2 linked regions of the Asanoa ferruginea genome follow. The main gene of each other region encodes a partner of the protein of the gene in region 2 in a complex. Links are inferred from orthologs where the notes say so. Each region holds a gene or a part of one and is shown on either strand. Other genes may lie near its edges. The genes, in order: secY and secA.

What was found.
Region 1: the proteins of secA (region 2) and secY are in contact, whole or in part, in a crystal structure (PDB 3DIN), measured with the Thermotoga maritima proteins. The link is inferred for Asanoa ferruginea from one-to-one orthologs. Residues at the interface, in WP_004082002.1 of Thermotoga maritima: Glu261, Ala262, Arg263, Lys300, Ala301, Arg302, Thr303, Ile304, Ile305, Leu323, Tyr324, Asp325, Pro326, Val329, Ser330, Tyr333, Ile336, Lys340, Phe345, Val349, Glu363, Phe364, Tyr374, Ser375, Gly376, Gly377, Glu393, Ile395, Thr482, Ser483; in WP_004081795.1 of Thermotoga maritima: Glu108, Gly109, Glu110, Glu111, Ala236, Glu237, Arg238, Arg239, Ile240, Thr241, Ile242, Gln243, Tyr244, Ala245, Arg246, Arg247, Val248, Thr249, Gly250, Arg251, Arg252, Val253, Tyr254, Gly256, Ala257, Ser258, Thr259, Tyr260, Leu261, Pro262.

Annotation. Positions count from the first base shown.
Region 1 is NZ_QUMQ01000001.1:1,334,300-1,348,841, reverse strand. What follows is about bases 10,105-12,985. They hold secY (preprotein translocase subunit SecY), read left to right. Parts: upstream 10,105-10,819; coding sequence 10,820-12,151; downstream 12,152-12,985. Other genes in these bases: map (type I methionyl aminopeptidase), read left to right, coding at 12,834-12,985; DFJ67_RS06520 (adenylate kinase), read left to right, coding at 12,151-12,804; rplO (50S ribosomal protein L15), read left to right, coding at 10,145-10,588; rpmD (50S ribosomal protein L30), read left to right, coding at 10,105-10,145. In the rest of the region: tuf (elongation factor Tu), read left to right, coding at 1-574; rpsJ (30S ribosomal protein S10), read left to right, coding at 878-1,186; rplC (50S ribosomal protein L3), read left to right, coding at 1,200-1,859; rplD (50S ribosomal protein L4), read left to right, coding at 1,859-2,506; rplW (50S ribosomal protein L23), read left to right, coding at 2,506-2,808; rplB (50S ribosomal protein L2), read left to right, coding at 2,824-3,663; rpsS (30S ribosomal protein S19), read left to right, coding at 3,670-3,951; rpsC (30S ribosomal protein S3), read left to right, coding at 4,565-5,449; rplP (50S ribosomal protein L16), read left to right, coding at 5,455-5,880; rpmC (50S ribosomal protein L29), read left to right, coding at 5,880-6,113; rpsQ (30S ribosomal protein S17), read left to right, coding at 6,113-6,391; rplN (50S ribosomal protein L14), read left to right, coding at 6,455-6,823; rplX (50S ribosomal protein L24), read left to right, coding at 6,826-7,140; rplE (50S ribosomal protein L5), read left to right, coding at 7,140-7,703; DFJ67_RS06560 (type Z 30S ribosomal protein S14), read left to right, coding at 7,708-7,893; rpsH (30S ribosomal protein S8), read left to right, coding at 7,967-8,374; and 6 more genes. UniProt on the Escherichia coli protein: The central subunit of the protein translocation channel SecYEG. Consists of two halves formed by TMs 1-5 and 6-10.
Region 2 is NZ_QUMQ01000001.1:977,529-992,630, forward strand. What follows is about bases 5,197-8,637. They hold secA (preprotein translocase subunit SecA), read right to left. Parts: upstream 8,304-8,637; coding sequence 5,397-8,303; downstream 5,197-5,396. Other genes in these bases: DFJ67_RS04875 (GNAT family N-acetyltransferase), read left to right, coding at 8,466-8,637. Outside these bases: DFJ67_RS04840 (hypothetical protein), read left to right, coding at 79-1,167; DFJ67_RS04845 (DUF6912 family protein), read right to left, coding at 1,150-1,602; DFJ67_RS04850 (rhodanese-like domain-containing protein), read right to left, coding at 1,655-2,077; DFJ67_RS04855 (Lrp/AsnC family transcriptional regulator), read left to right, coding at 2,172-2,660; DFJ67_RS04860 (helix-turn-helix transcriptional regulator), read left to right, coding at 2,722-2,940; DFJ67_RS04865 (Rv3235 family protein), read left to right, coding at 3,103-3,810; more of DFJ67_RS04875, read left to right, coding at 8,638-9,638; DFJ67_RS04880 (GNAT family N-acetyltransferase), read left to right, coding at 9,635-10,753; DFJ67_RS04885 (hypothetical protein), read left to right, coding at 10,823-11,224; DFJ67_RS04890 (glutathionylspermidine synthase family protein), read left to right, coding at 11,247-12,647; hpf (ribosome hibernation-promoting factor, HPF/YfiA family), read right to left, coding at 12,636-13,280; DFJ67_RS04900 (ComF family protein), read right to left, coding at 13,534-14,238; DFJ67_RS04905 (LpqB family beta-propeller domain-containing protein), read right to left, coding at 14,241-15,102. UniProt on the Escherichia coli protein: Required for protein export, interacts with the SecYEG preprotein conducting channel.

The sequences.
Region 1 (14,542 bases), 350 kb from region 2 along the record:
CGAGATCGAGAAGCCGTTCCTCATGCCCGTCGAGGACGTCTTCACGATCACCGGTCGTGGCACCGTCGTCACCGGTCGGGTGGAGCGCGGTGTGCTCCTGCCGAACGAGGACGTCGAGCTCCTTGGCATCAAGGAGAAGGGCTTCAAGACCAAGGTCACCGCGATCGAGATGTTCCGCAAGACCCTTGAGGACGCTCGCGCCGGTGAGAACGTCGGCCTTCTGCTGCGCGGCACCAAGCGCGACGAGGTCGAGCGCGGCATGGTCGTGGTGAAGCCGGGCACGAACACCCCGCACACCGAGTTCGAGGCGACCGTCTACATCCTCTCCAAGGAGGAGGGTGGCCGGCACACCCCGTTCTTCCAGAACTACCGTCCGCAGTTCTACTTCCGCACCACGGACGTTACCGGCGTCGTCACGCTGCCCGAGGGCACCGAGATGGTCATGCCGGGCGACAACACCACGATGTCGGTCAAGCTCATCCAGCCCATCGCGATGGAGGAAAACCTCAAGTTCGCGATTCGCGAGGGTGGTCGCACGGTCGGCGCTGGTCGCGTCACGAAGATCATCAAGTAAACAGGTAACCCCGATTAGGTCTGCCGGGCTGGATCCGGCATACTAGTCAGGTTGCGTACGCGACGGTGGCTGCTGGCCCCTAGGCGGTCCGCTCTCTGCGCCATTTGGCGCCGAGAGGGGCGACAAATGGCTCAGCAGCCACCTCGCGCGTGGCGCCTCCTTCAGAGGCGTCCGACCCCGAAAGACACCGCCGCTTTGCGGCGGAGCCTGGTCACAGGGCACGACACGCCCGACCGCGGGGGTCGGAGGAGTGGGGTCAAACCCACGACAAGAGCGGCATCGAGAGAAGGAACAGAAGCCACCATGGCGGGACAGAAGATCCGCATCCGGCTCAAGGCCTACGACCACGAGGTCGTCGACTCGTCGGCGCGCAAGATCGTCGAGACGGTGACCCGCACCGGGGCGCAGGTCGCGGGCCCGGTGCCGCTGCCCACGGAGATCAACCGTTTCTGCGTCATCCGCTCGCCGCACAAATACAAGGACTCGCGCGAGCACTTCGAGATGCGCACGCACAAGCGGCTGATCGACATCATCGACCCGACGCCGAAGACGGTCGACTCGCTGATGCGCCTCGACCTGCCGGCCGGTGTCGACATCGAGATCAAGCTGTAGGGACTGCGAACTCATGGACAGGCAAGTGAAGGGCATCCTGGGCGCCAAGCTCGGCATGACCCAGGTCTGGGACAACAACCGTGTTGTTCCGGTCACCGTGGTCCAGGCCGGCCCCTGCGTCGTGACCCAGGTCCGCACCGGTGACAACGACGGCTACGCGGCCGTCCAGCTGGCCTACGGCGCGATCGACCCGCGCAAGGTCAACAAGCCGAAGTCCGGCCACTACGCGAAGGCGGGCGTCGCACCTCGGCGCCACATCGTCGAGCTGCGTACCAACGACGCCGGCGACTACGAGCTCGGCCAGGAGGTCACCGTCGAGGCGTTCGCGCCCGGCGCGTCGATCGACGTGACCGGCCGCACCAAGGGCAAGGGCTTCGCCGGCGTCATGAAGCGGCACGGCTTCCACGGCCTCAAGGCCAGCCACGGCGTCGAGCGCAAGCACCGCTCGCCCGGCTCCATCGGCGCCTGCGCGACCCCGGGTCGCGTGTTCAAGGGTGTCCGGATGGCCGGTCGCATGGGCGGTCGCCGCTACACGGTGCAGAACCTGACGATCCAGGCGGTCGACACCGAGAACAACCTGCTGCTCGTCAAGGGCGCCATTCCCGGCCCCAAGGGCGCGCTGATCCTGGTCCGCTCGGCGGCGAAGGTGCTGGCCACGAAGGGTGGTGCGTGATGACTGCGGTCGACGTGATCACCGTCGACGGTGGCAAGAGCGGCTCTGTGGAGCTGCCCGCTGACATCTTCGACGCGCAGGCCAACATTCCGCTGATGCACCAGGTCGTGGTGGCCCAGCTGGCCGCCGCGCGCCAGGGCACGCACAAGGCCAAGTCCCGCGGCGAGGTCCGGGGCGGCGGCAAGAAGCCCTACAAGCAGAAGGGCACCGGCCGCGCCCGGCAGGGCTCACTGCGGGCGCCGCAGTTCACCGGCGGTGGCGTTGTCCACGGTCCGGTTCCGCGTGACTACAGCCAGCGGACGCCCAAGAAGATGAAGGCCGCCGCGCTCCGCGGTGCCCTCTCCGACCGGGCCCGCAGCGGTCACGTCCACGTGGTCGAGGCGTTCGTCTCCGGCGAGGCGCCCTCCACGAAGGCAGCGCTCGGCACGCTCACCAAGGTGACGCAGGCCAAGCGGGTGCTCGTGGTGCTGACCGCGACCGACGAGATCAACTGGCTCTCGCTGCGCAACGAGCCGCGGGTGCACCTGATCGAGGCCGGCCAGCTCAACACGTACGACGTGCTGGTCGCCGACGACGTGGTCTTCACCAAGGACGCCCTGGACGAGTTCCTCGGTGTGCCGGCCGAAGCCGCGCAAGAGGAGAACTGATGCCGACCATCGCGGATCCGCGCGACATCATCGTCGCGCCGATCGTCTCGGAGAAGAGCTACAGCGAGCTGAACCGCAACTGGTACACGTTCCTCGTGGCCCCGGATGCGAACAAGACGCAGATCAAGATCGCGATTCAGCAGATCTTCAACGTCCGCGTCCTGACCGTCAACACGCTCAACCGTGAGGGCAAGCGCAAGCGCACCCGCACCGGCTGGGGCAAGCGCAAGGACACCAAGCGCGCGATGGTGAAGCTGGCTGAGGGCGACCGCATCGAGGCCTTCGGCGGCCCGGTCAGCTGAGGGGTGTAGACAACAATGGCTATCCGTAAGTACAAGCCGACGACGCCGGGCCGGCGTGGTTCCAGCGTTGCTGACTTCGCTGAGATCACCCGGTCGACGCCGGAGAAGTCGCTGCTGGCTCCGCTGCCGAAGAAGGGTGGGCGCAACGCCCACGGCCGGATCACCACCCGGCACCAGGGCGGCGGCCACAAGCGGCAATACCGCATCATCGACTTCAAGCGGGTCGACAAGGACGGCGTGCCGGCCAAGGTCGCGCACATCGAATACGACCCGAACCGCACCGCGCGCATCGCGCTGCTGCACTACGCCGACGGCGAGAAGCGATACATCATCGCGCCGAAGGACCTGAAGCAGGGCGACGCCGTCGAGTCCGGTCCGGGCGCCGACATCAAGCCCGGCAACAACCTGCCGCTGCGCAACATCCCCGTCGGCACCCAGGTGCACGGCGTGGAACTGCGCCCGGGCGGCGGTGCCAAGCTGGCCCGCTCGGCCGGTGTCGGCATCCAGTTGCTCGGCCGCGAAGGCCAGTACGCGACGCTCCGGATGCCCTCGGGCGAGATCCGGCGGGTCGACGTGCGGTGCCGCGCGACCGTGGGCGAGATCGGCAACGCCGACCAGTCGAACATCAACTGGGGCAAGGCCGGCCGGATGCGCTGGAAGGGCAAGCGCCCCTCCGTCCGTGGTGTCGCCATGAACCCGATCGACCACCCGCACGGTGGTGGTGAGGGCAAGACGTCCGGCGGTCGCCACCCGGTCAACCCGCAGGGTAAGCCTGAGGGCCGAACCCGCCGCAAGGGCCAGCCGAGCGACCGGCTGATCGTCCGCCGTCGTTACGCCAACCGGAAGCGGGGATAACCCGAGATGCCACGCAGCCTGAAGAAGGGCCCGTTCGTCGACGACCACCTGATCAAGAAGGTGGAGACGCAGAACGACAAGGGCTCGAAGAACGTCATCAAGACGTGGTCGCGCCGTTCGACGATCATCCCCGAGATGCTCGGGCACACGATCGCCGTGCACGACGGTCGCAAGCACGTCCCGGTGTTCGTCACCGAGGCCATGGTCGGGCACAAGCTCGGCGAGTTCGCGTTGACCCGCACGTTCAAGGGTCACGAGAAGGACGACCGGAAGAGCCGCCGCCGCTGACGCGGTGCAGATAGAGGATCAGAGGGGTTACAGCGATGCCAGTCAAGGGCGACGCTCCGGCGCTTCCGGGCGCACGGGCGGTTGCGCGCCACGTGCGCATCTCGCCGAACAAGGCGCGCCGGGTGGTCAACCTCGTCCGCGGTCTGCCCGCGAAGGAGGCGCTCACGGTGCTCCAGTTCGCGCCGCAGTCGGCGAGCGAGCAGGTCTACAAGGTGCTCGCCAGCGCGATCGCCAACGCGGAGAACAACGAGCGGCTGGACCCCGACGCGTTGCTCGTCAGCGAGGCGTTCGTCGACGAGGGTCCGACCATGAAGCGGTTCCGGCCGCGCGCACAGGGTCGGGCCTACCGGATCCGCAAGCGGACGTGCCACATCACAGTGGCCGTCGAGGCAGTGGCTCCGGCTCAGCGTTCGACGCGTAAGGCCGCGCCGGCGAAGGCCGCCAAGGCCGCACCCGCGACCGCGGTGCAGGAGACGGAAACGCCGACCGAGGCGACCGCCGCCGAGCCGACGCCAGCCAAGAAGGCGCCGGCGAAGAAGGCCGCCAAGAAGGCGACCGAAAGCAAGGCGACGGAGACCAAGGCGGACGAGACCGCCGAGGAGGGGACCGAGTAATGGGTCAGAAGGTTCACCCGCACGGGTTCCGGCTCGGCATCTCGACCGATTGGAAGTCGCGCTGGTTCGCGGACAAGCTCTACAAGGACTACATCGGCGAAGACGTCAAGATCCGCCGGATGATGTCCAAGGGTCTTGAGCGCGCCGGCATTTCCAAGGTCGACATCGAGCGCACCCGCGACCGGGTCCGGGTCGACATCCACACCGCCCGGCCGGGCATCGTCATCGGCCGTAAGGGTGCGGAGGCTGACCGGATCCGCGGCGAGCTCGAGAAGCTCACCGGCAAGCAGGTGCAGCTCAACATCCTCGAGGTGAAGAACCCCGAGTCCGACGCTCAGCTCGTCGCGCAGGGCGTGGCCGAGCAGCTGTCGAGCCGGGTCAGCTTCCGCCGGGCGATGCGCAAGGCCATGCAGTCGGCGATGAAGAACCCGATCGTCAAGGGCATCCGGGTGCAGGTCTCCGGCCGCCTCGGCGGCGCCGAGATGAGCCGCACCGAGTTCTACCGCGAGGGTCGCGTTCCGCTGCACACGCTGCGGGCCAACATCGAATACGGCTTCTTCGAGGCCCGCACGACGTTCGGCCGCATCGGCGTGAAGGTCTGGATCTACAAGGGCGACGCCGTTCCGGGTCGCGAGGCTCCGGCCGACGCCGGCGCGCCGCGTCCCCGTCGCGAGCGGGGCGACCGTCCCGAGCGTCCGCGTCGTGGCCGTTCCGGTTCGTCCGGCACGACCGCGGGCGGCACCGAGGCGGGCCGCGCGGCCCAGGCCGAGCTCGCCGGTGGTCCGCCGGCCGCGCCCGCCGCGGCGGCCCCGACCGAGAGTGCTGCTCCGGCAGCAACGCCGGCGCCGGACGCCGGCCAAGACAGCTCAGCGCAGGAGGGCTGATCCCGATGCTCATGCCACGTAAGCCCCCGAAGGGCTTCCGCAAGCCGCACCACCCGGACCGTCATGGTTCGTCCAAGGGCGGCAACCGGGTGGTCTTCGGCGAGTTCGGTATCCAGGCGATCGAGTCGGCCTACCTGACCAACCGGCAGATCGAGGCCGCCCGTATCGCGATGACCCGCCACATCAAGCGTGGTGGCAAGGTCTGGATCACGGTCTTCCCGGACCAGGCCCTGACCAAGAAGCCGGCCGAAACCCGCATGGGTTCCGGCAAGGGTTCGCCCGAGTGGTGGGTGGCCAACATCAAGCCGGGTCGCGTCCTGTTCGAGATGTCGTTCCCCAACGAGCAGATTGCGCGAGAGGCGATGCGTCGCGCGATCCACAAGCTTCCGATGAAGTGCCGCATCGTGACACGCGAAGTGGGTGAATCCTGATGGCAGCGGGCACCAAGGCCTCCGAGCTGCGAGAGCTCCCCGAAGAGGAGCTGATCTCGCTGCTGCGCGAGGCCAAGGCGGAGCTGTTCAACCTCCGCGTGCAGTCCGCGACGGGCCAGCTCGACAACAACCGTCGGCTGCAGGTCATCCGCAAGGAGATCGCCCGGATCTACACGATCATGCGTGAGCGTGAGCTGGGGCTCTCGGCCGCGCCAACTGAGGTGACTGCGTGATGACTGAGAACACCACCGCCGCTCCCGAGCGGGCCACCCGCAAGACCCGTGAGGGTCTCGTGGTGAGCGACAAGATGGACAAGACCGTCGTGGTCGAGGTCGAGGACCGGGTCAAGCACCCGCTCTACGGCAAGGTTCTGCGGCGTACGAGGAAGCTCAAGGTCCACGACGAGCAGAACGCCTGTGGCACCGGCGACCGGGTCCTGATCATGGAGACCCGTCCGCTGTCCGCCACCAAGCGCTGGCGCGTCGTGGAGATCCTCGAGCGCGCGAAGTAATAAGCCGACCGGTTCTTCCAAGCTCCGGCAGCGCCGGAGGACTGGCAGACAGAGGAGATAGACGTGATTCAGCAAGAGTCGCGACTGCGTGTCGCCGACAACACGGGTGCGCGGGAGATCCTGTGCATCCGGGTCCTCGGCGGCTCGGGTCGGCGCTACGCGGGCATTGGCGACGTGATCGTCGCCACCGTCAAGGACGCCATCCCCGGCGCCGGTGTGAAGAAGGGTGACGTCGTCAAGGCGGTCATCGTTCGCACCGCGAAGGAGAAGCGGCGTCCGGACGGTTCCTACATCCGCTTCGACGAGAACGCGGCCGTGATCATCAAAGATGGCGGTGACCCGCGTGGCACCCGTATCTTCGGTCCGGTTGGCCGGGAGCTCCGGGACAAGCGTTTCATGAAGATCATTTCGTTGGCACCGGAGGTGCTCTAGCCATGAAGGTGAAGAAGGGCGACACGGTCGTCGTCATCGCCGGCAAGGACAAGGGCGCCAAGGGCAAGGTCATCTCGGCCCTGCCGCGCCAGGACAAGGTCATTGTCGAGGGCGTCAACCGGGTCAAGAAGCACGAACGCATTCGCACGACCCAGCGCGGCGCCAAGACCGGCGGCATCGTCACGCAGGAGGCACCCATTCACGTCTCGAACGTGATGGTCGTGGACTCCGACGGCAAGCCGACCCGCGTCGGCTACCGCGTCGGCGACGACGGCATCAAGGTGCGCATCGCACGCAGCACCGGTAAGGAACTCTGATGACCACGACAGCCCCCACGCTGCCGCGCCTGAAGCAGCGCTACCGCGAAGAGGTTGTTGGGCAGCTGCGCGAGCAGTTCACCTACAGCAACCCGATGCAGACGCCGGGCCTCGTCAAGATCGTCGTCAACATGGGCGTCGGCGAGGCGGCCCGCGACGCGAAGCTGATCGACGGCGCGGTCCGCGACCTGGCCACGATCACCGGCCAGAAGCCGTTGGTCCGCCGGGCGACCAAGTCCATCGCGCAGTTCAAGCTGCGCGAGGGCATGCCGATCGGCGCCAAGGTGACGCTGCGCGGCGACCGGATGTGGGAGTTCCTCGACCGGCTGCTGTCGATCGCCCTCCCGCGTATCCGTGACTTCCGCGGCCTCGATGCCCGCAAGCTCGACGGCAACGGCAACTACACGTTCGGGCTGACCGAGCAGTCGGTGTTCCACGAGATCGACCAGGACCGGATCGACCGCGTACGGGGCATGGACATCACGGTGGTCACGACCGCGACGACTGACGCCGAGGGCCGGGCGCTGCTCAAGCTCCTGGGCTTCCCGTTCAAGGAGAACTGAGCACATGGCTAAGAAGGCGCTGATCATCAAGGCTGCCGCGAAGCCGAAGTTCGCGGTTCGTGCCTACACCCGTTGCCAGCGTTGCGGGCGTCCCAAGGCGGTCTACCGCAAGTTCGGTCTCTGCCGGGTCTGCATCCGGGAGATGGCTCACCGTGGTGAGCTCCCCGGTGTGTCGAAGGCCTCGTGGTAAGCCACCACCCGAAATACCGCTTCGCCGTAGGCCCCGCGCGGGGAACCACGGCGAGAAAGGTTGACGAGAACTCATGACGATGACCGACCCGATCGCAGACATGCTCACCCGTCTGCGCAACGCCAACCAGGCCTACCACGACCGGGTGACGATGCCCTACTCGAAGATCAAGGCGAACATCGCCGAGGTCCTCAAGAGCGAGGGCTACATCGCCACCTGGGCGGTCGAGGAGCCCGCCGAGGGCGTCGTCGGCAAGCGACTGGTGGTCGAGCTCAAATACGGCCAGAACCGCGAGCGGAGCCTGGCTGGGATCAAGCGCGTGTCCAAGCCCGGTCTGCGGGTTTACGCCAAGTCGGATGGGCTCCCGCGGGTGCTCGGCGGTTTGGGCGTGGCGATCATTTCGACGTCCCAGGGACTGCTGACCGACCGGCAGGCCCGCAAGCGGAGCGTGGGCGGGGAAGTCCTCGCCTTCGTCTGGTAACCGGGGAGTTTAAAGAAATGTCGCGAATTGGACGTAAGACGATCCCGGTCCCGACGGGCGTCGATATCACGATCAACGGCCAGACCGTTCAGGTGAAGGGCCCGAAGGGTCAGCTGAGCCACGTGCTGGCCGAGCCGATCACGATCGAGCGCGAAGAGAACGAGCTCGTGGTCAAGCGCCCCAACGACGAGCGCAAGGCCAAGGAGCTGCACGGCCTCTCGCGTACGCTGGTGGCGAACATGGTCGTCGGGGTGACCGACGGTTACCGCAAGACGCTCGAGATCGCCGGCACCGGCTACCGGGTGACCGCGAAGGGCAAGGATCTCGAGTTCGCGCTCGGCTTCTCGCACCCGGTCGTGGTTCCGGCGCCGGACGGCATCACCTTCACGGTTGAGCGCCCGACGCTGTTCCACATCGCCGGCATCGACAAGCAGCAGGTCGGTGAGGTGGCCGCCAACATCCGGAAGATCCGTCCGCCGGAGCCCTACAAGGGCAAGGGCGTCCGCTACCAGGGTGAGGTCGTCCGCCGCAAGGCTGGAAAGGCAGGTAAGAAGTGACCGCCACGCTACTCAAGCGCCGTCGCGGCGTTGCCGCGAAGCGGGCCATCGGCCGGGCGCGTCGGCACTTCCGGGTCCGCAAGAACCTGGTGGGTTCGGCCGAGCGTCCGCGCCTGGTCGTCACCCGGTCGCTGCGGCACATCAACGCCCAGATCGTCGACGACGCCAAGGGTCACACCCTGGCATCGGCGTCGACCATGGACGCCTCGATCCGAGGCACCGACGGCGACAAGAGCGCGATGGCCGGCAAGGTCGGCGCGCTCCTCGCCGAGCGGGCCAAGGCCGCCGGCGTGTCGAAGGTCGTCTTCGACCGCGGTGGCAGCAAATATGCGGGTCGCATCGCCGCGTTGGCCAAGGCCGCGCGCGAAGCCGGGCTCGAGTTCTGACCCCGTCACATCTGAGAAAGGAAGGCTGCTGATGCCAGGTCAACAGCGCCGTGGCGGCGGGTCCGGTGGCAACGAAGGTGGTCGCCGCGATAACCGCCGCGAGGGCGGCCGCGGAAACGCGCCCGTCGAGAAGACCCCGCACCTCGAGCGGGTCGTCGCGATCAACCGGGTTGCCAAGGTCGTCAAGGGCGGTCGGCGGTTCAGCTTCACCGCTCTGGTGATCGTCGGCGACGGCGACGGCACGGTCGGAGTCGGGTACGGCAAGGCCAAGGAGGTGCCCGCGGCGATCGCCAAGGGTGTCGAAGAGGCCAAGAAGCACTTCTTCAAGGTGCCCCGGATCGCACAGTCGATCCCGCACCCGGTGCAGGGCGAAGACGCCGCTGGTGTGGTGCTGCTCAAGCCGGCCTCGGCCGGTACGGGCGTCATCGCCGGCGGGCCGGTCCGCGCCGTGCTCGAGTGCGCGGGCATCCACGACGTGCTCTCGAAGAGCCTCGGCTCGTCGAACCCGATCAACATCGTCCACGCGACCGTGGCGGCCCTCAAGGCGCTCGAGTCGCCGGAGGCTGTTGCCGCCCGTCGTGGCCTGCCCGTCGAAGACGTGGCGCCGGCCGCGATGCTGGCGAGCCGGGCTGGGGTGAGTGTCTGATGGCACGGCTCAAGGTCACTCAGGTCCGGTCCCACATCGGGTCGAAGCACAACCAGCGGGAGTCCCTGCGGTCGCTCGGCCTGAAGCGGATCAACGACGTGGTGGTCAAGGAGGACCGCCCCGAGATTCGGGGCATGATCTTCACCGTCAACCACCTCGTGAAGGTCGAGGAGGTCGAATAATGACGATCAAGGTTCACCACCTGCGTCCCGCCCCGGGTGCCAAGACCGACAAGACCCGTGTGGGTCGCGGTGAAGGCTCCAAGGGCAAGACCGCCGGTCGCGGCACGAAGGGCTCCAAGGCCCGCAAGAACGTCCCGGCGTCGTTCGAGGGCGGGCAGATGCCCATCCACATGCGGCTGCCGAAGATGAAGGGCTTCCGCAACCAGAACAAGGTCGTCTTCCAGGTCGTCAACCTGGACAAGCTGGCCGAGCTGTTCCCGAACGGCGGCGAGATCGGCCCGGTCGAGCTCGTCGAGTCGGGCGCGGTTCGCAAGAACCAGCCGGTCAAGGTGCTCGGCACGGGCGATCTCGGTGGCGTATCTCTCCGCATCTCGGCGCACGCGTTCAGCGCGTCCGCCAAGGAGAAGATCGCAGCCGCTGGTGGCGCCACCACAGAGCTGTAACGTTGGCGAGGGCGCGGCTCCAACGGTCAGGCGACCGTCAGGAGCCGCGCCCTTCCAGCGTTGATCTGGAGCGATGCGCACGGATATCGTTCCGGATGGATGGGTCCGGCGTGCCGGTTCTCTTCCGAGCCAGATAAGTTAGAGTCCGTTCCCGACAGGGTGTCGAGTCACTACCGACAGCCACCTCGAACCGCCACGACCCCGGCGGTCCGCCCGCGCAGGAGGAAGACGTTGCTCTCCGCATTTATCAGTGCGTTCCGCACGCCTGACCTGCGCAAGAAACTGTTGTTCACGGTCGCGATCATCGCGGTCTACCGGTTGGGTGCCACTTTGCCCAGTCCGGGCGTTTCCTACGGAAACGTGCAGAAGTGCATGGACCTGATGCAGACGAACAACGCAGGCGGCGTGTTCAACCTGCTCAACCTGTTCTCCGGTGGCGCGTTGCTGTCGCTGTCGGTCTTCGCGCTGGGCATCATGCCCTACATCACAGCGTCGATCATCCTGCAGCTGCTGACCGTCGTGATCCCGCGACTGGAGCAGCTACGCAAGGAGGGTCAGGCCGGTCAGGCGAAGATCACGCAATACACGCGCTACCTGACCCTGGGTCTCGGCATCCTCCAGGCCTCGGCGTTCGTCGCGCTGGCCCGCTCCGGGCAGCTGTTCAACAACATGTGCGACCAGTTCCCGATCGTGCCGGACGGCACCGGGCTGCCGAGCTGGATCACCCTGGTGTCGCTCGTCATCACGATGACCGCCGGCACCGGCGTGGTCATGTGGCTGGGCGAGCTGATCACCGACCGCGGCGTCGGCAACGGCATGTCGGTCCTGATCTTCACCTCGATCATGGCCCGCCTCCCCAGCGAGGGCTGGCAGATCAAGATCGCGCAGGGCTGGTGGAAGTTCTTCCTGGTCATCGCCTTGGTGCTGCTCATCATCTTCTTCGTGGTCTTCATCGAACAGGCCCAGCGCCGAATTCCGGTGCAATATGCGAAGCGGATGATCGGGCGCCGGATGTACGGCGGCACGTCCACCTACATACCGCTCAAGGTCAACCAGGCCGGCGTCATCCCCGTGATCTTCGCGTCGTCCCTGCTCTACCTGCCTGCCCTGCTGTTGCAGTTCTACGACCGCAACAACCTCAACAACTGGCAGGCCTGGATCCAGAACAACCTGGTCACGCCGACCAGCTGGGTCTACATCACCCTTTACTTCTTGCTGATCATCTTCTTCACCTACTTCTACGTGTCGATCACGTTCAACCCGACCGAGGTTGCCGACAACATGAAGAAGTACGGTGGCTTCGTGCCCGGCATCCGGCCGGGCAAGCCGACCGCCGAATACCTCGACTTCATCCTGAGCCGGATCACCCTTCCCGGCGCTCTCTACCTTGGCATCATCTCGATCCTGCCGAGCTTCTTCTTCATCTGGCTCGACCGTCAGCAATACATGAACTTCCCGTTCGGCGGCACGGCGGTGCTGATCATGGTCGGCGTCGGGCTGGAGACGGTTAAGCAGATCGAGAGCCAGCTCATGCAGCGGAACTACGAAGGGTTCCTCCGCTAGTGCGAATTGTTCTCGTGGGTCCTCCGGGCGCGGGAAAGGGGACGCAGGCCGAGTTCATCGCCGCGCACCTGGCCGTGCCCAAGATCTCGACCGGGGACATCTTCCGCGCCAACGTTTCCCAGGGCACCCCGTTGGGCGTCGAGGCCCGGCGTTACATGGACGCCGGCAAGCTCGTGCCCGACGAGGTGACCATCAACATGGTGCGTGAGCGGCTCGCCGAGCCCGACGCCGGCGAGGGCTTCCTGCTCGACGGCTTCCCGCGCACCACGCCCCAGGCGGCCGCGCTCGACAAGTTGCTGGCCGACCTGGGCACCGCGCTCGACCTCGTGATGGAACTCGTGGTCGACGACGACGAGGTGATCCGGCGGCTGTCCGGCCGCCGGACCTGCCGCGGCTGCGGCAAGATCTGGCATGTCGAGTTCGACGCGACGTCCCGTGAGGGCATCTGCGACCGCTGCGGTTCGGAGCTGTTCCAGCGCGACGACGACAAGGCCGAGACGATCGCCAAGCGGCTGGTCGAATACTCCGAGAAGACCGCGCCGCTGGTCGACTACTACGGCGCGCAGGGCAAGCTGGTCGGCATCGACGCGACCGGGCCGGTGGAAGACGTCACGGTCCGGGCGATCGACGCACTCCGTTCCTACGGCGGCTGACGCCCGAGGGCGTTAGGTAGTCTCGATTGATGCGCCGACACCAGCTGAACGTTCAGCTGAAGACACCTGAGCAGATCGACCTGATGCGCCGGGCCGGCCTCGTCGTGGCCAACGCCCTGGCCGCGATGCGCGCCGCCGTTGCGCCGGGCGTCACCACCGCCGATCTTGACGCGATCGCCGAGGGCATCATCCGCGACGCCGGCGGCGTCCCGTCGTTCAAGGGCTACCACGGCTACCCGGGATCGATCTGCTCCTCGGTCAACGAGCAGATCGTGCACGCCATCCCCTCGCCTAAGCAGGTCCTCAAGGCCGGCGACCTCATCTCCATCGACTGCGGTGCCGTTCTCGACGGCTGGCACGGCGACGCGGCCATCACCGTCCCGGTCGGCGACGTCGACCCGAAGCTGGTGCGGATGGCCGAGGTGGCCGAAGACGCCATGTGGGCCGGCATCGCCACCGCCGCCCGGGGCACCATCTCCGGCCGCGGCCGGCTGACCGACATCGGCCACGCGGTCGAGACCGCGGTCCGCGCCGGCGGCCGCTACGGCGTCGTCGACGGCTACGGCGGCCACGGCATCGGCACCGAGATGCACCAGGACCCGCACGTGCTCAACCACGGCCGACCGGGCCGCGGCATCAAGCTCGTGCCCGGCCTCTGCCTGGCCATCGAGCCGATGATCACGATGGGCTCGCCGCGCACGGTCGAGCTCGACGACGGCTGGACCGTGATCACCCGCGACAACTCGGTCGCCGCACACGTCGAGCACTCGATCGCCCTGCTCGCCGACGGCGCCTGGGTGCTCACCGCCGCCGACGGCGGCCGGGCCCGGCTCGGCGACCTGCTCACCGCGCGCGCCACGGCGTCGACCTCGGCACCGTCCTGACCACGCCGGCGTCGGGCTTCCCGGTTGCCCGGGCCCGCAGCCGCGGCTTCACCCTCGGCGCACCGGCGCGCTTCCAGGTCCGCGGCGACGGGCAGCAGGTGCTGTTCACCCGCAGCGACTCCGGCGTCGACCCGATCTCCTGCCTCTGGGCCTACGACGTCGCCGGCGACGCCGAGCGGTTGCTGCTCGACCCGCGCGACCTCGGGCTCGACGAGAGCACGCTGCCGGAAGCCGAGATCCGGCGGCGCGAGCGGGCCCGCGAGGCCGGCGGCGGCGTCGCCGGGTATGCCTGCGACGGCGCCCAGTCCGTCGCGGCGCTGGCGCTCGGCGGCGAACTCGTGGTGGTCGAGCCCGCTTCCGGTGCGGTCCGGACGCTGCCGACCGGCGGCGGCGTGGTCGACCCGCGACCGGACCCGACCGGCGCGTTGGTCGGCTATGTCAGCGCCGGTGCCCTGCACGTCGTCGGCGCCGACGGCACGGGCCGGCGGACGCTCGCGGCACCCGAGGCGCCGGAGGTCCGCTACGGGCTGGCCGAGCATGTGGCCGGCGAGTCGATGCACCGCCTGCGCGGCTATTGGTGGGCGCCCGACGGCCAGCGGCTGGTGGCCGCCCGGGTCGACGAGAGCCGGGTGAAGGTGTGGTGGATCGCTGACCTGTCCGATCCGGCTGCGCCGCCGACCGCGCTGCGCTACCCGGAGGCGGGCACGACCAACGCCGATGTCGGGCTGGTCATCCTCGGTCTCGCCGGCAGCCGGGTCACGGTGGACTGGGACCGGACCGGCTTCGAATACCTCACCGGCGTGACCTGGGACCACCGCGGCCTGACCATCGCGGTGCAGAACCGGGCGCAGACC
Region 2 (15,102 bases):
GAAGGGGAGACGATGAGCGAGCGCACCGGGGCTGTGGGCACCGAACCCGACTCGCCACCTGACGGAGCTCCGGTTGTGGTGGAGCAGCGGACGCGGGCGGGCGACCCGGCACCCGCCGCTGTCGAGGCCGCCGAGAGCGCCGATCTGGTCGCCGAAACTGACACGGTCGCCGACACCGAGACGGTCCCCGACCCTGAGCCGGTCGGCGACGCTGAGCCGGTCGCCGACGCTGAGCCGGCCGACCCTGAGCCGGCCGACCCTGAGCCGGCCGATGGAGCCGGTGACAGCGCTCCGGTGCGGATCTCGTCGCGGCCGACCGGCCGTACCCCCGGAATGGTTCCTGGTCCTGGCGCCGGGATCTTGGCTCTGCTCGCGTTGGCCTGGTTCGGCACCACGCTGTGGGTGCTCCAGCGGGAGATCTCGACCTCGGTGACCGACGCGGTGGCGATCGCCTCGGCGGCCATCTCGCTGCCGACGGTCGTCTCGGCGAGCCTGGTCGCGGGCGCCGCGTCGGCCCTGGTCGCGGTCAACCTGATCGCCCGCGCGGGCTGGACGCCGGCGGCATCGACCCGGTGGGCGGGCGCGCTGGTCACCAGCATCGCCGTCGGTCTGTTGGGCGCGCTCGGCGTGATCGTCGGCTACGACGGGCCCGGCAGCCGGGTCCTCGCCGCGACGGTCGCGGCGGCTGCGGTGGTCGGCGGCGCGCTCGCCGGCCTGCGCCCGACCTCGGTGGTGGCGGCGGTGCTGTCCGGAGCGCTCGCGGTGTTCGCGGTGCAGTTCGTGCTCAACTACCTCGGCGCCGACTCGATCTCCGGCTCCAGCAACCTGGCCGCGATCGTGGCCGGCGTGGTCGCGGGCCTGGTTCCGTTCTTCTACCTGCGCCGGGTGACCCGGCGGGAGACCACCGAGGGCGGCGCGCTGCGCTGGCCGTTCTACATGCTGACCGGTGCCGGTGTCGGCGTCGCCCTGCTAATCACCGAGGTGGTCACCCGGGTCGGTGGCGCGCAGGTGCTCGACGCGGTGGCGTCGCTGAGCGACCTCGACCGCGCCTACCGCGCCGAGGTCGACGGCAAGCGCCTGGTCTACGCGCTGATCGTGCTGTTCGTCGGCGCGCTGGCGGCCACGATCGCGTTCGGCCGCACGCTGCCGTCAAAGAAGCGTGTCTAGCTCCGACACGTCAAACCACTCCAGCTCGTGGTCTTCGGCGCTGTCGACGGTGAACTGCGCGTCGGGGTCGCCGGCCAGGGCCTCTTCGACCTGATCGGCGGCCGCGGCGACGTCTTGCGCCGCATCAGCGCTGTCCACGTGGATGGCGGCGACCGACTGCACCGGCACCGGCCCGGTCAGCTTGACCATGCTCGACCCGAGCTCGGCGTCGACCCGCTGGACGGCCGTGCGGGCCAGGTCGGCGGAGACCACGACCCGCCGGCGCGGTGCGTCGGGATCGCGGCGGAGCAGGCGCAGGGCGCTCTGTGCGGCGCGGGTGAAGGCGACGTATTCGAGCTCTTCCTCGTCGCCTTCCGCGTACCACTCGCGTAGGTCGGCGGTCACCGCGTGCGCGGCGGCGGCGGTCAGGCCCTCGTTGCGGAGGGCGGCGAGCATGGGCAGCGTCGCCGGCAGGTAGACCCGGATCAGAGCGTCTGGCACCGCACGTTCATACACTGCCCGCGGGTGTGGCCGCCAGCGGCGCGGTCAACGGGTCTGCCGGTCGGGTGACCAGCCCGTCGGCGGTGCTGACCGGGAAACCCTCGCGGATCCAGTATTCGATGCCGCCGATCATCTCCCGCACCTGATAACCGCGGCGCGCCAGCTCGTGGGCGGCCTTGGTGGCGCCGTCGCACCCCGGGCCCCAGCAGTAGACGACGACGGGCTTCGTCTTGTCCGGCAGCTTCCTGCTGGCGTGCAGGGGGATCGTCTTTCGGGGCAGATGGATGGCGTACGGGATGTGCCCCTGGCGCCAGGAGGCCAGGTCACGGGTGTCGACGAGGGTGAAGGGCGGGTCGTCGCCCGCGGCGCGTACATCTGAGACGTCGGTCTGAAAGGCCAGCTTGGCGGCGAAGAACTCCTCGGCGTTCATGGTTGTTGACGCTATTGGCGTTTCGTTCGTGGCTGAAGTGGCGATTCCCGGTGCTTGGCTGGTTCTGCCGGTGATTCGCCGGTAGTTTGCTCTCGTGGCCGCTGATTCCCCTCTTCTCGATGCGACGGACTGGAAGCTGTTGTCGGCGCTCCAGCAGGACGGGCGGGCGTCGTTCGCCGAGTTGGCCCGGTCGGTGGCGATGTCGCCGAGCGCGGTGACCGAGCGGGTGCGCCGGCTGGAGGAGGCCGGGGTGCTGGCCGGCTACCGCGCGGTCGTGGCGCCGTCTGCCGTCGGCCTGGGCATCATGGCGTTCGTCCGGTTGCGCTATCCGACCGGCAACTACAAGCCGTTCTACGCGCTGCTCGACACCACGCCCGAGATCATCGAGGCACACCACGTCACTGGCGAAGACTGCTTCGTGCTCAAGGTGATGGCCCGCTCGATGCGCCACCTGGAGACGGTGGCCGGCCGGATCGCGGGCCTGGGCTCGGTCACGACGAGCGTGGTCTACTCCAGCCCGCTACCCGGCCGGGAGGTGTCCGCGGGTGCCGCGCTGCCGGCTGGCCCCGGGGCCGAGGCATAGGTGCTGCCGCGAGGCAGTCGGTGGCAAACTGAGCCAACCGAGCAAACATTGGGGTGACACGGTGGAGTCGAGGTTCCTGCAACTGTCCGAGGTGGCCGAGGAACTGGCCGTCTCGGACTCGCAGGTCTACCACATGGTCCGCAGCGGCGAACTCCCCGCAATCAAAATCGGCGGCCGCGGCCAGTGGCGGGTCGAGCGGGTCAAGCTCGAGGAATACATAGCCCGTAAATACACCGAGACCGCGGAGTGGGTGCAGGGCAACCCGCTGGTCGACAAGTAGCCCGTTTCCTGGTTATCGGGGTGTCCGCTGAGGCGGACACCCCGTTTTCGTGGCACGACATTGACGGTGGCCAAGGTCTGCGGCCAGAATGAGGCAGTCGGAGGCAAACGAAGGCAAACGCAAGATTCTTTGTTTCGACCAGCCACCCGGGGAGGCTGCCCGATGTCCATCGCCACCCAAGCCACACCCGTGCGACCGGAACCCCACCCGGCCCCGCGCGGCTCGATCAGCCGGCGCCCCACACCGGCGCCCTACCGGGTCGCCCACGACGGCGGCGCGTCGCTGATCCGCCGATCACCACATCAGAAGCGCACGGTGACCCGCGGCTACTGGCCACCGATCCCGGTCCGTCCCGCACCCACGTTCGAGCCGCCCTATGTCGACGAGCCCGGCGCCAACGACTGGTACCGCGAGGCCGCCGGCCAGCTGGCCTTCGACTTCGCGTCGTTGTTCCGCCAACGCGAGCCAGCTCTACCCGTCGTTCCTGCGCCAACCGCACCGCCGCCGATCGTCTCGGCTTCCCTCGAGGCCCAATCGGCGGCGCGCCGCTTCACCCGGGCGTGCCTGGAGATCCTCAACGGCTACCGGCCGGCGGCGCACGTCCGCTCACTAGCCCAACCGAGCACCGCACACACCCTGATCGACCAACTGGTCGACGCCCTACGCCGAATGCCGGGCCCGCCAGCCGCGTCCCGCCGCGCCGCCCAGCCGGAGTTGGTGAAGCTCCGCCGCCTGCGAGTCAGCGAGCCGATGCCAGGCGTGGTGGAGGCGGCTGCGGCGTTAGGCACCGACAGCCGCACCTGGGCAATGGCCTTCCGTCTGGAACACAAGAGCACCGCCTGGCTAGGCACCGTCCTCCAGGTCATCTGACCCCCGGAGCGCCCACTGGCCCGGGCACGCCGGTGGGCGCTCTGGGCTCCATCCGTCCATAGCCCCCTGCAGCCCACAGCTTCGCCCGAAGTAGGCCGAGTCCTCTGGACGCCGCAGTGGCCGCAGGTGCCGCAGGGACCGCGACCACCGCGGGGTCAAGACACCGCGGCGGCCGCGGTCACCGCTGGGACAGCACCACCACAGGCTCAAGGCCCTACGGCGGCTGCAGTCACCGCTGGAACCGCGATCGCCGCGGCCTCAACGCACCGCAGTGGGCGCCAGCAGTGCTGGGGCCGCGACCGCCGCAGGCTCAAGGCCCTACGGCGGCCGCGGTCACCGCTGGAACCGCGACCGCCGCGGCCTCAACGCACCGCAGTGGGCGCCAGCAGCGCTGGGACCGCGACCGCCGCGGGCTCAACGCACAGCGGCGCTTGCGGTCACCGCTGGAACCGCGACCGCCGCGGGCTCAACGCACAGCGGCGCTTGCAGTCACCGCTGGAACCGCGACCGCCGCGGGCTCAACGCACAGCGGCGCCTGCGGTCACCGCTGGAACCGCGACCGCCGCGGGCTCAACGCACAGCGGCGCCTGCGGTCACCGCTGGAACCGCGACCGCCGCGGTCTCAAAGCACCGCAGCCGCAACGGGCACTGCCGGACCGGTACCGGCAGGCGCAAGACACCGCGGTGGCCGCGGGCACCCCCCACCGCGGCCACCGCGGGCTCAGCCCGCTGCCGCCCAGCGGGCACGGCCGGGACCTCGGCACCGGCGGGCTAAGGCCGCCGTGTCGTAGCCCTGCCGGTCCGGTCGCAGCAGGCACCGCCGGGACCGATACCGGCAGGTGCAGACACCGCTGTGGCCGCGGGCACCCCCCACCGCGGCCACAGCGGGCTCAGCCCGGCCAACGGACGCAGCGGGCGACGGCGGCCAGCCGCCCGGGGGGCGGATCGGCGCCGGCGCGACCTGATCTGGGGCGTTTGATATGGGGTTGGCTCGGCGTTTCCCGCTCGCCAGCCACCCCAGATCAGATCGAAGACCGACGCCGGAGCCCGGCGATCCCACCGACGCTTTGCTCTGCTGCCATCTAGGCCCCACCGCTCAGGGTGCCGGGGCGTATCTGGCAGCAGAGCAAAGTCTCCTGACCCCTTTGCTCTGCACCCCTGTAGGCAGCACCCACGAGGGCCTGCGCTTCCCACAAGGGTGCAGAGCAAAGCCGGCTGACGCGGCGGCCGGGGCCGCGGCGGCCGTCGCTGGGACCGGCCACCGCGACCGCCGCCGAGCCAGGCCGCGGCTGTCAGCGTCGCCTCGGGCCACGCCGTCAGCCCAAGCCACCGCGGGCGCCACCGGCCCAGACCACCGCGACCGCGGGCGCGTCCGGCCCAGGCCACCGCGGGCGCCGCCGCGACCGCGACGACCAAGCCGATCAATGACGCCGCAGCCACCGCAAGCGCCGCAGGGACCGCGGTGGGTGGGTGCGGACGGGGCGGGCAGCGATGGGGAATGCCAGCCTGAAAGGAGAGCCGGCGGCCCGCCCCGGGAAACGGAAAAGCCCGCCTCCAGCGCGGAGGCGGGCTTTTCCTAAGGCGTGTCAGTTCCCCGTCGGGGATCCGTGGCAGCGCTTGTATTTCTTGCCTGAACCGCACGGGCAGGGCGCGTTGCGGGACGGGCCGTTGCTCGGCGCGGCGGCCTTGCCGGGCGACGGGCGGCGGCCCGGCGTCGGGCGCGGGCGATCGCCGTCGCCGGCAGGGGCCGGGCCACCCACGCCCAGGGCCGGTGCGTGCTGCATCGGCGGCTGGGGCTGGACCTGCTGCACTGCGACCCCGCCGCCGCCGGCGGCGCCGTCGATGGTGGGCGCTGAGTATTGCAGGCCCTGGGGGCGCGAGGAGCGGCCCAGGCCCTTGGCCTTGATCTCGATGGTCGCGTCGTCGGGCATTGGGAGGCCGCCGCGGGCTGCCGGTTCGGCCGCCGCCTCGGGGGTTGGGGTTTCCTCGACCTGGACTTCCAGGTTGTAGAGGAAGCCGACCGTCTCCTCCTTGATGCCGTCCATCATCGTGGCGAACATCTCGAAGCCCTCGCGCTGGTATTCGACCACCGGGTCGCGCTGGGCGTAGGCCCGCAGGCTGATGCCTTCCTGCAGGTAGTCCATCTCGTAGAGGTGCTCGCGCCACTTGCGGTCGATGACCTGGAGCAGCACCATGCGCTCGAGTTGGCGGGTCGCCTCGACGCCGAGTTCTTCCTCGCGGGTGTCGTAGGCGTTGTGGGCGTCGTCCTTCATCCGGGCGAGCAGGAAGTCGGCGTCGATGCTGTTGCGCTCGCCACCTGCTTCGTCTTCAACGTCTTCGACGGTCACGCCGACCGGGTAGAGCTGCTTCAGGCTCGACCAGAGCTGGTCGAGATCCCAGTCTTCGGCGTAGCCGTCGGCGGTGGCGCCCTGCACGTAGGCCTCGACCGTGTCGTCGATCATGTGGCGCACCTGGTCGTGCAGGTCTTCGCCGTCGAGCACGCGCTTGCGCTCGGCGTAGATGACCTGGCGCTGGCGGTTGAGCACCTCGTCGTATTTCAGAACGTTCTTGCGGATCTCGGCGTTTTGGCCCTCGATCTGGGCCTGGGCGCTGCGGATCTGCCGGGTCACCATCTTGGACTCGATCGGCACATCCTCGGGGATGTTGAACCGCTCCATGACGGCCTCGACCGCACCCGCGCGGAAGCGGCGCATCAGCTCGTCCTGGAGCGACAGGTAGAACCGGGACTCGCCCGGGTCGCCCTGCCGGCCGGAACGGCCGCGGAGCTGGTTGTCGATCCGGCGGGACTCGTGTCGCTCGGTGCCCAGCACGTAGAGACCGCCGGCCTCGATGACCTCGTCGGCCTCGGCCTCGCAGTGCTGCTTCCAGCGGGGCAGGATCTCCTCGAACGCCTTGGCGTAGTCGTCTTCGTGCTCGACCGGGTCGAGACCGCGCTGGTGCAGCTCGGCCGCCGCCAGGTTGTCGGCGCTGCCGCCGAGCAGGATGTCGGTGCCTCGACCGGCCATGTTGGTCGCGACGGTCACCGCGCCACGCCGGCCGGCCTGCGCGATGATCTCCGCCTCCTGGGCGTGGTATTTCGCGTTGAGGACCGAGTGCGTGATGCCGCGGCGGCGCAGCAACTGGGAGAGGATCTCGGAGTTTTGCACCGAGACCGTGCCGACCAGGATCGGCTGGCCCAGGGCGTGCCGCTCGGCGATGTCTTCGATGACCGCGTTGAACTTGGCCTTCTCGGTCTTGTAGATGACGTCGGGGCGGTCGATGCGGACCATCGGGCGGTGGGTCGGGATCGAGACCACGCCGACGTTGTAGACCTTGTTGAACTCGCCGGCCTCGGTCTGCGCCGTGCCGGTCATGCCGGCCAGCTTCTCGTACAAGCGGAAGTAGTTCTGCAGTGTGATCGTCGCAAGAGTCTGGTTCTCCTGCTTGATCTCGACGCCTTCCTTGGCCTCGATCGCCTGGTGCATGCCCTCGTTGTAGCGGCGGCCGTGCAGGATGCGGCCGGTGAACTCGTCGACGATCAGCACCTCACCGTCGTTGACGATGTAGTCCTTGTCGCGCTTGTAGAGCTCTTTGGCCTTGATCGCGTTGTTGAGGTAGCCGACGAGCGGCGTGTTGACCGACTCGTAGAGGTTGTCGATGCCGAGCCGGTCTTCGACCTTGGCGACACCGCGCTCGGTGATCGCGATCGTGCGCTTGGCGTAGTCGACCTCGTAGTCGCCCTCGCCGTCCTTGCCGACCTGGAGCCGGGCGACGACGCCGGAGAACTCCGTATACCACCGGGCTGAGTGCTCGGCCGGGCCGGAGATGATCAGCGGGGTGCGCGCCTCGTCGATGAGGATCGAGTCGACCTCGTCGACGATCGCGAAGTTGTGACCGCGCTGCACCAACTCGTCCTTCGACCACGCCATGTTGTCGCGCAGGTAGTCGAAGCCGAACTCGTTGTTGGTGCCGTAGGTGATGTCGCACTCGTAGGCGGCGCGGTGCTCGACCGCCGGCCGGTTGGGCAGCACGACACCGACGGTGAGCCCGAGGAACTGGTGCACCCGCCCGACCCACTCGGCGTCACGTTGCGCCAGGTAGTCGTTGACGGTGATGACGTGCACGCCCTTGCCCGAGAGGCCGTTGAGATAGGCGGGGAAGACACCGGTCAGGGTCTTGCCCTCACCGGTCTTCATCTCCGAGATGTTGCCGAAGTGCAACGCCGCGCCGCCCATGAGCTGCACGTCGTAGGCCCGCTGGCCAAGCACCCGGGCGGCCGCCTCGCGGGCGGTCGCGAACGCTTCCGGCAGCAGGTCGTCGAGGGTCTCACCCTCGGCCAGCCGCTCCCGGTATTGGAAAGTTAAATCACGGAGTTCTTCGTCGGTGAGGTTGACGTAGTCGTCCTCGATCGAGTTGATCGCAGCTGCGATGGCCTTGAGCCGGCGCAACATGCGTCCTTCGCCCGCACGAAGGAACTTTTCCAGAATCGACACGGATCAACGCTCCCCTAGACGGTCTGCCGAACTATGGTAGGCGCTCCTACGGGGTGACTGTCAGGGGCGGTTCCCGACGAGCAGGTTATAACGGACATAATGAAGCTAACGCCGGGAGAAATCCGGTTATGCCCCGGGGGAACCGTCCGGCAGGATGACCGCGTGGAGCCCCCGAAGATCATCAAAGATGGTTTGGTCATACGCGCGTGGCGTGCGGATGACGCGGCGTCGGTCGAGCGGGCCTGCCAGGATCCGGACATTCAGCGCTGGACCTCCGTCCCGGTTCCCTACCGCCGCGAGCACGCCGACTATTTCGTCGGCCAACTCTCCCCCACAGCCTGGCATGCCGGCACCGGCGCCCCCCTCGGGGTCTTCGACGAGGCCACCGGCGAGTTGCTCGGCTCCTCCGGGCTGATCTCGCTGAGCGCCGACCGCACCGTTGGTGAGATCGGTTACTGGACCGCGCCGTGGGCACGCGGTCGGGGCGCCGCCACCGCCGCCGCCCGCGCGGTTGCGCAGTGGGCAATTGATCTTGGGGTACGGCGGCTCGTCTGGCGCGCCGAGGTCGGCAACCACCTGTCCCGCCTGGTCGCGCTGCGGGCCGGCTTCACGATGGAGGGCATCGCCCGGCACGACCTCGAGGACCGCAGTGGCGAGCGGCGCGACGCCTGGGTCGGCTCCCTGCTGCCCGGCGACCCGACCGACCCCGACGTCGCCGGGCCGGGCTCGCCCGAGGCACGCCGCGCGGTCGCGTTCAGCCGGCCGCAGCCCGACCTCTTCGCGGCAACCCGCGGCGGGGAGCTCAAGCTGCGCCCGCTGGAGGAGCGCGACATCGACGCCATCACCGAAAGCTCGAACGACCCGGAAACAGTTCGCTGGACCACGATCCCGCACCCCTACCGCCGCGAGCACGGCGAGTTCTTCGTCCGCGACTACTGCGCCGGGGTCTGGCTCCGCGGCACGGGAGCGGTGTTCGGCATCAGCGATCCGGAAACTGACGCCTACGCCGGGATCATGGAACTGCGCCTGCACCCCACCCGCCCGGCGCTCGCCGACGTCGGTTTCGTGGTCCCGCCGCAGGCGCGCGGTCGCGGTTTCGCGCCGGCGGCCCTGTCGGCGGTCTGCGCCTGGGGTTTCACCGCGCTCGGCGTCGAGCGGATCGGTTGGTGGGCCAACGCCGGCAACGAGGCGTCGCGGCGGGTCGCCGACAAGGCCGGCTTCACGTTCGAGGGCACCAACCGCGGCTACCTCGAGCACCGCGGCGAGCGGGTCGACGGGTGGGCGGGGGCGCTGTTAGCGTCCGATGAGCCGTTCAACGGGAGGGCACAGGCATGAAGCCCGAAACCATCGAGGCGCCGGGTGTACGGCTGCGCCTGGTTCGCGACAACGACGCGGCCGACATCGAGACCGCTTGCAACGACGGCGACGTCCGCCGGTTCCTGCCGAGCCTGCCCCAGCCCTATACCCGCGACGACGCGCAGCGGTTCGTCCGCGACGGCGCCACCGAGGCGTGGGCGACCGGTGGCGGCATCTACGCGATCGCCGACCCGGCCACCGACCGGTTGCTCGGCACGATCGGCGTGCACCACGTCGACAATGACCGCGCGCAGGGCGAGATCGGCTACTGGGTGGCGCCGTGGGCCCGCGGGAAGCGGGTCGCGACGACGGCGACCAAGGCCCTCGCCGCGCACGCGTTCGCCGAGGGTTTCGACCGGCTCGAGCTGCTGACCGCCTGGGAAAACGCGAAGAGCGTCCGGGTCGCGCTGGCGGCCGGTTTCCAGTCCGAGGGCGCCCGCCGCGGCGCGGCGCGTAACGCCGACGGCACGCGGCGCGAGGTCGCGGTCTTCGCCCGGCTGGTCGGTGACCCCGGCGAGCCGGTCAAACGGCTGCTGCCCGACCTGCCCGGCGGCCAGCTCACCGACGGCGTGCTGACCCTGCGGCCGGTCGCGCCGGCTGACGCCGACTTCTACTTCGACCTGCTCAGCACTCCCGACATCATCGCGTCGCACGTGCCGCCGGTCGCACCCGACCGCGAGGAGATCCAGCTCCGCTGCGAGCGGGCGCAAACCCGCTGGCTGCTGGGTGAGCGCGCCGACCTCGTGATGGTCGACGCCGCGACGGGTGCCCCGGCCGGTGACATCGGCCTCTACTACCAGGAGCCGATGACCGGGCAGGCGATGATCGGCTACTGCGTGCACCCGGCGTTCCGCGGCCGGCGCTTCGCGACCCGGGCAAGCGTGCTGCTGGGCCGGTGGGTGTTCGCCAACACCGGCATCGGCCGGCTGATCGCCGGCACCAACCCGAGCAACGCCGGCTCGCAGAAGGTGCTCGAGGCGGCCGGCTTCCTCCGCGAGGGCTACCAGCGCAGCCGGCTGCCCGGTCTGGCCGGCGGCCGCATCGACGACATCCTCTGGGCCGTGCTGCCCGGTGATCTCCGCGAGACGACCTGAACGGTCATCGCCCGTGGTTGCGCTCGTCGATTAAGGTGAGCCCACTTGCAGCGGGACCTGGGAGATGAGATGACTGTTCGGCGGCGCAGCACTGCGCGCGTCGTTCTGGGCGCCGCGTTCCTCGGCCTGGCGGCTGGTGGGGTGGCGGCCTGCGACTCGGCCGATGACGACCACACCTTCTACTGCGTCGACCAGAACGACACGATCGTCAACGAAGACGACTGCGACGACGACGGCAACGGGCACGGCGGCTTCTTCTTCTGGGCACACTCGCCGCGCTACAAGAAGGGCCTCAAGGCCGGCGCCAAGCTGCCCTCGGGCGGGTCGAAGTTCGCCTACAACGATGCCGCCCAGCGCACCGCCTGGGGCCTCCCGGCGACCGGCCGGGTCAGCAACGGCACGGTCAAGTCGAGCGTGGTCGGCAAGGGCGGCAGCAGCGGAGGCGGCAGCAGCAAGTCGTCCGGCGGCTGAGGTGCGTCGGGTCGCACACGGTGTGCAACGAGAGGCTTGGGAGCGGGCCAACGCCGCCCTCGGGCTGACCTACAACGACACTCCGCTGCCCGACGGGCGGGTCGTCTCCTACTGGCGCGAGGGCCCGTTCTACGACTTCGACCTCGACGAGGTGCTGGCGCTCGAGCAGGCGGCGAGCACCCTGCACCGGATGTGTGTGGAGGCGGGCGACCATATCGTTTCCCGTTGCCCGCGGCGCGACCGCGCGGTGCGCCGGGAGGCCTACCTGTCCGCCGAGTGCTGGCCCGACACGTGCCTGATGTCGAAGATCGGCATCCCGGAATACGTGCACGAGCAGGTGATCCGCACCTGGTTCGACGGTGACAAGGACGCCTGGACCCACGCCGACAAGGACCTGTTCGGCGCGCACACGCACGCGCCGCAGGGCCCCGACTACTCGCCGAGCGTCTACGGCCGGTTCGACCTCTGGTATGCCGGCAAGGGCAGCACGCCCAAGCTGCTGGAGTTCAACGCGCAGACGCCGACCGCCCTGCTGGAGAGCGCGGTGATCCAGTGGGCCTGGCTGGAGCAGACCGGCCAGACCAACGACCCCGAGCGGCAGTGGAACGCGTTGCACGAGCGGCTGGTCGAGGCGTGGCGGCGCAACATGGCGGAGTTGCGCGCGGCGCGCCCGTGGCTGCCCGAGCGGCCGACGATCTACTTCGCCTACGAGACCAGCGAGACCTCGGGCGAAGACCGGATGAACGTGGCCTACCTGATGGAAACCGCGACACAGGCGGGTTTCCCGACCGAGCTGATCGCGATGAGCCAGATCGGTGTCGACGAGGCCGACGGCAGTGTCCGGTTCCAGCGCAACCAGTTCGACGTCGGCCCGCAGATCGACGTGATCTTCATTCTCTACCCGTGGGAATGGCTCTGGCACGAGGAGGGCGGCCGGCCGATCTTCCGCAACATGGCCGACCCCACCAAGCGCGGCACGGTCTGGATCGAGCCGCCGTGGACCGCCGCGCTGTGGTCCAACAAGGGGCTGCTGCCCGTGCTCTGGGAGCTGTTCGGTGACAAGCCCGAGGGCGAGCTGTTGCTACCGGCCTACTTCGCCACGGACCGACCGGCGACCATGACGTCGTACGCGAAGAAGCCCATCTGGTCCCGTGAGGGTGCCAACATCGAGCTTGTCCGCGACAACGTGCCGTTGGTCGCCAACCGCCAGGGCGACTATGGCGCCGAGGGCTTCGTCTACCAGGAGTTGCGCGAGCTGCCGTCGTTCACCGGTCTGGAGGGGGTCTGCCACCCGGTGCTCGGCGTGTGGATGATCGACGGCGAGCCGGCCGGTCTGGGCATCCGGGAAGGAGTGGGCGTCGACGGGCTGATCACCCGCAACGACGCCCACTTCGTCCCGCACACGATCAACTCACACCTGTAGCGAGATGATCCCGTAGTCGTATCCCTTGCGGCGGTAGACCACGCTCGGCTGGCCGCTTTCCTTGTCGTTGAACAGATAGAAGTCGTGTCCGACGAGCTCCATCTGGAAGAGCGCGTCGTCGACGGTCATCGGCTCGCCCGGGTGCTCCTTGACCCGCGCGACATGCCACGGCTGGTCGTCTTGCTCGTCTTCGGCCACGGCGTAACGGTCGGCCGGGTCGTCGAGCACCGCGGTCGCGGTGTTCTTGGCCCGCCGCGCCGCCGGAACCACCGGCTCCGCCGCCTGTAGGCCGGCCGTGTGCTCGGCCACCGAAACGGGGGTACGCCCACGGCTCACCCGCCGCCGGTCGGCCGCACGACGCAGCCTGCTGTCGAGCCGGGTGATCGCCGCGTCCAGGGCGGCATAGAAGTCGGAGGCGCAAGCCTCGGCGCGGACGACCGGCCCACGGGACGCGCAGGTGATCTCCACGCGCTGACAGTGGTCGGACTGGCGCGGGTTGCGCTCGTGGAATAACTCGACGTCGACCCGGATCAACTTCTGGTCGTAACGTTCGACCTTCGCCAGTTTGTCGGCGACGTGAATCCGGAAATGCTCGGGCACCTCAACGTTTCGGCCCTTGACGACGATGTCCACGCGTTACCTCCCACAACGATCTGTGCTGATGCGGTGGTGATGATGGAAGGCCGGCTACGCCGCATGATCTGACCCAGGGCGTCGACCGACCGGACGGTGCGCCTCCTTTCGGATGCGGGTCCCCTCGGGGCTTGGACCACAGTCCTACCCCGGTGAACTTCACGCTAACGCCGGTTGGCGCCGCAGTCACCCCCTGTCAACCCGAGGGTTCGGAGAAGTTTCGCCCAGTGGGCGCGATCGGGTGAAAACGGATCTACTGAGGGTGACGTTTGCGTGTCGCTGCGAGTATGGCGGCCGAATCGACGGGAACCTCGGCCCGAATCAGCAGCGCGGTCAACGCGGCGAGGGTGGCGCCGGTCGTCACGATGTCGTCGACGACGACCACCGCGCGACCGTTCGCGGCCCGCCGGGCGCGGTCCATGGCTTTCGCGCGGGGCCGGAACGCTGCCGCGGCGGCAATTGCCCGTTGCGCACTGTCGAGGTGGGTCGCGTCGGGCTTCGGCAGCGCCCGCAGCGGTTGCGCCACCTCGGTCGGCCAACCCGCGCGCCGCAACGTCTTGGCGGCCCGGTCGGCGAGGCGGCGAACGTGGTCGCCGTGCCGTTCGCGCACCGCTTTGGCGGTCGAAGGAACCGGAAGCAGCAAAACCGGCCGTGGTACGCCGCCGGCGGCAGCGGCCACCGCTTCGGCGAGCAGCACGCCGAGCGGGGTGGCGAGCGAGACGCGGCCGCGCTCCTTGTAGGCCAGGAGCGACTCGCGCAGTGGGCCGGCGTACTCCCCGACGGCGACGCAGGGTGGGAGGCCGGGCGGTGCGGGCCGCGGACGGACCGATGCGGGGCGCAGGGCGGTCAGGGCAGCGGCGCAGTCGGCGCAGGCGCCATGGCGGAGGGGCACATGCGGGGTGCGGCAGCCGGCGCACTCGGCCGGCAGCACCAGGTCGGCGAGCGCGGCGAGCAGCACGGTCAGTAGACGAAGAAGGGGGAAACGGGTTGGCTCTGCTCGTCGGGCGGCGGCGACGCGTTCGTCGGCTCACCGGGGAGGGACGAGCGGCCCAGTTCGGTCGGCAACCCGCCGCGGGCCATCCACGACCGATTGTCGGCCTGGTAGAGCACCACGCTGTCGCGACCGAGCGGGAAGTTCTCCGGGTAGACGGCGATCATCGCGATCTCGGCTTCGACGTTGTTGATGCGCGGGGTCTGGCTGCCGCCGTCGACAGTCACGTCGACGATCGAATGCTTGGCGGTCTCGGGATCGGTGCCGCCGACGGAAAGCCGGGTCTCGGCGGTCCAGGCAACCGCCGTCAAGCTGGTCAGGCCCGTGAACAGCGGTCGCGACCCATACAAGGTCACGACACCATTGACGACCGAGACCGGCACGAAGTAGACCTGCCCGCCGGCGAGGACGGCGAGCCGCTGGCCGTCGGGCGCGGTCGCCACCGCGGTGAGCTTGCCCGGGATCTCACCAGAGTCGATTTTTCTGCGCTTGCCGGTGGCGTCGAACTGCCAGAGCCCGCTGTCAGTGACGGCCAGGCCGAGGCCCGAGCGGGGCAGCCAGACGGGCGCCGAGGTCGGCTGGATTCCTTGCACCGCGACCACCGTGCTGACCGCGCTGCCGGGGGCGGTCGTGCCCACCCGCAGCAACGCCTTGTCGTCTCTGGCGACGGTCGCCGCGGCGAGGGCATCACCGCTGCGGTCGAACGCCGCCCAGCGCAGATTCTGGTCGGCGGCGCCGGTCAACGGGTCGGGTCCCGGCGTGCCGGCCGGGCTGCCGATCGCCCGCACCTTGCCGTCGAGGATCGCGTAGGGGTGCACCTCGGCGCCGATC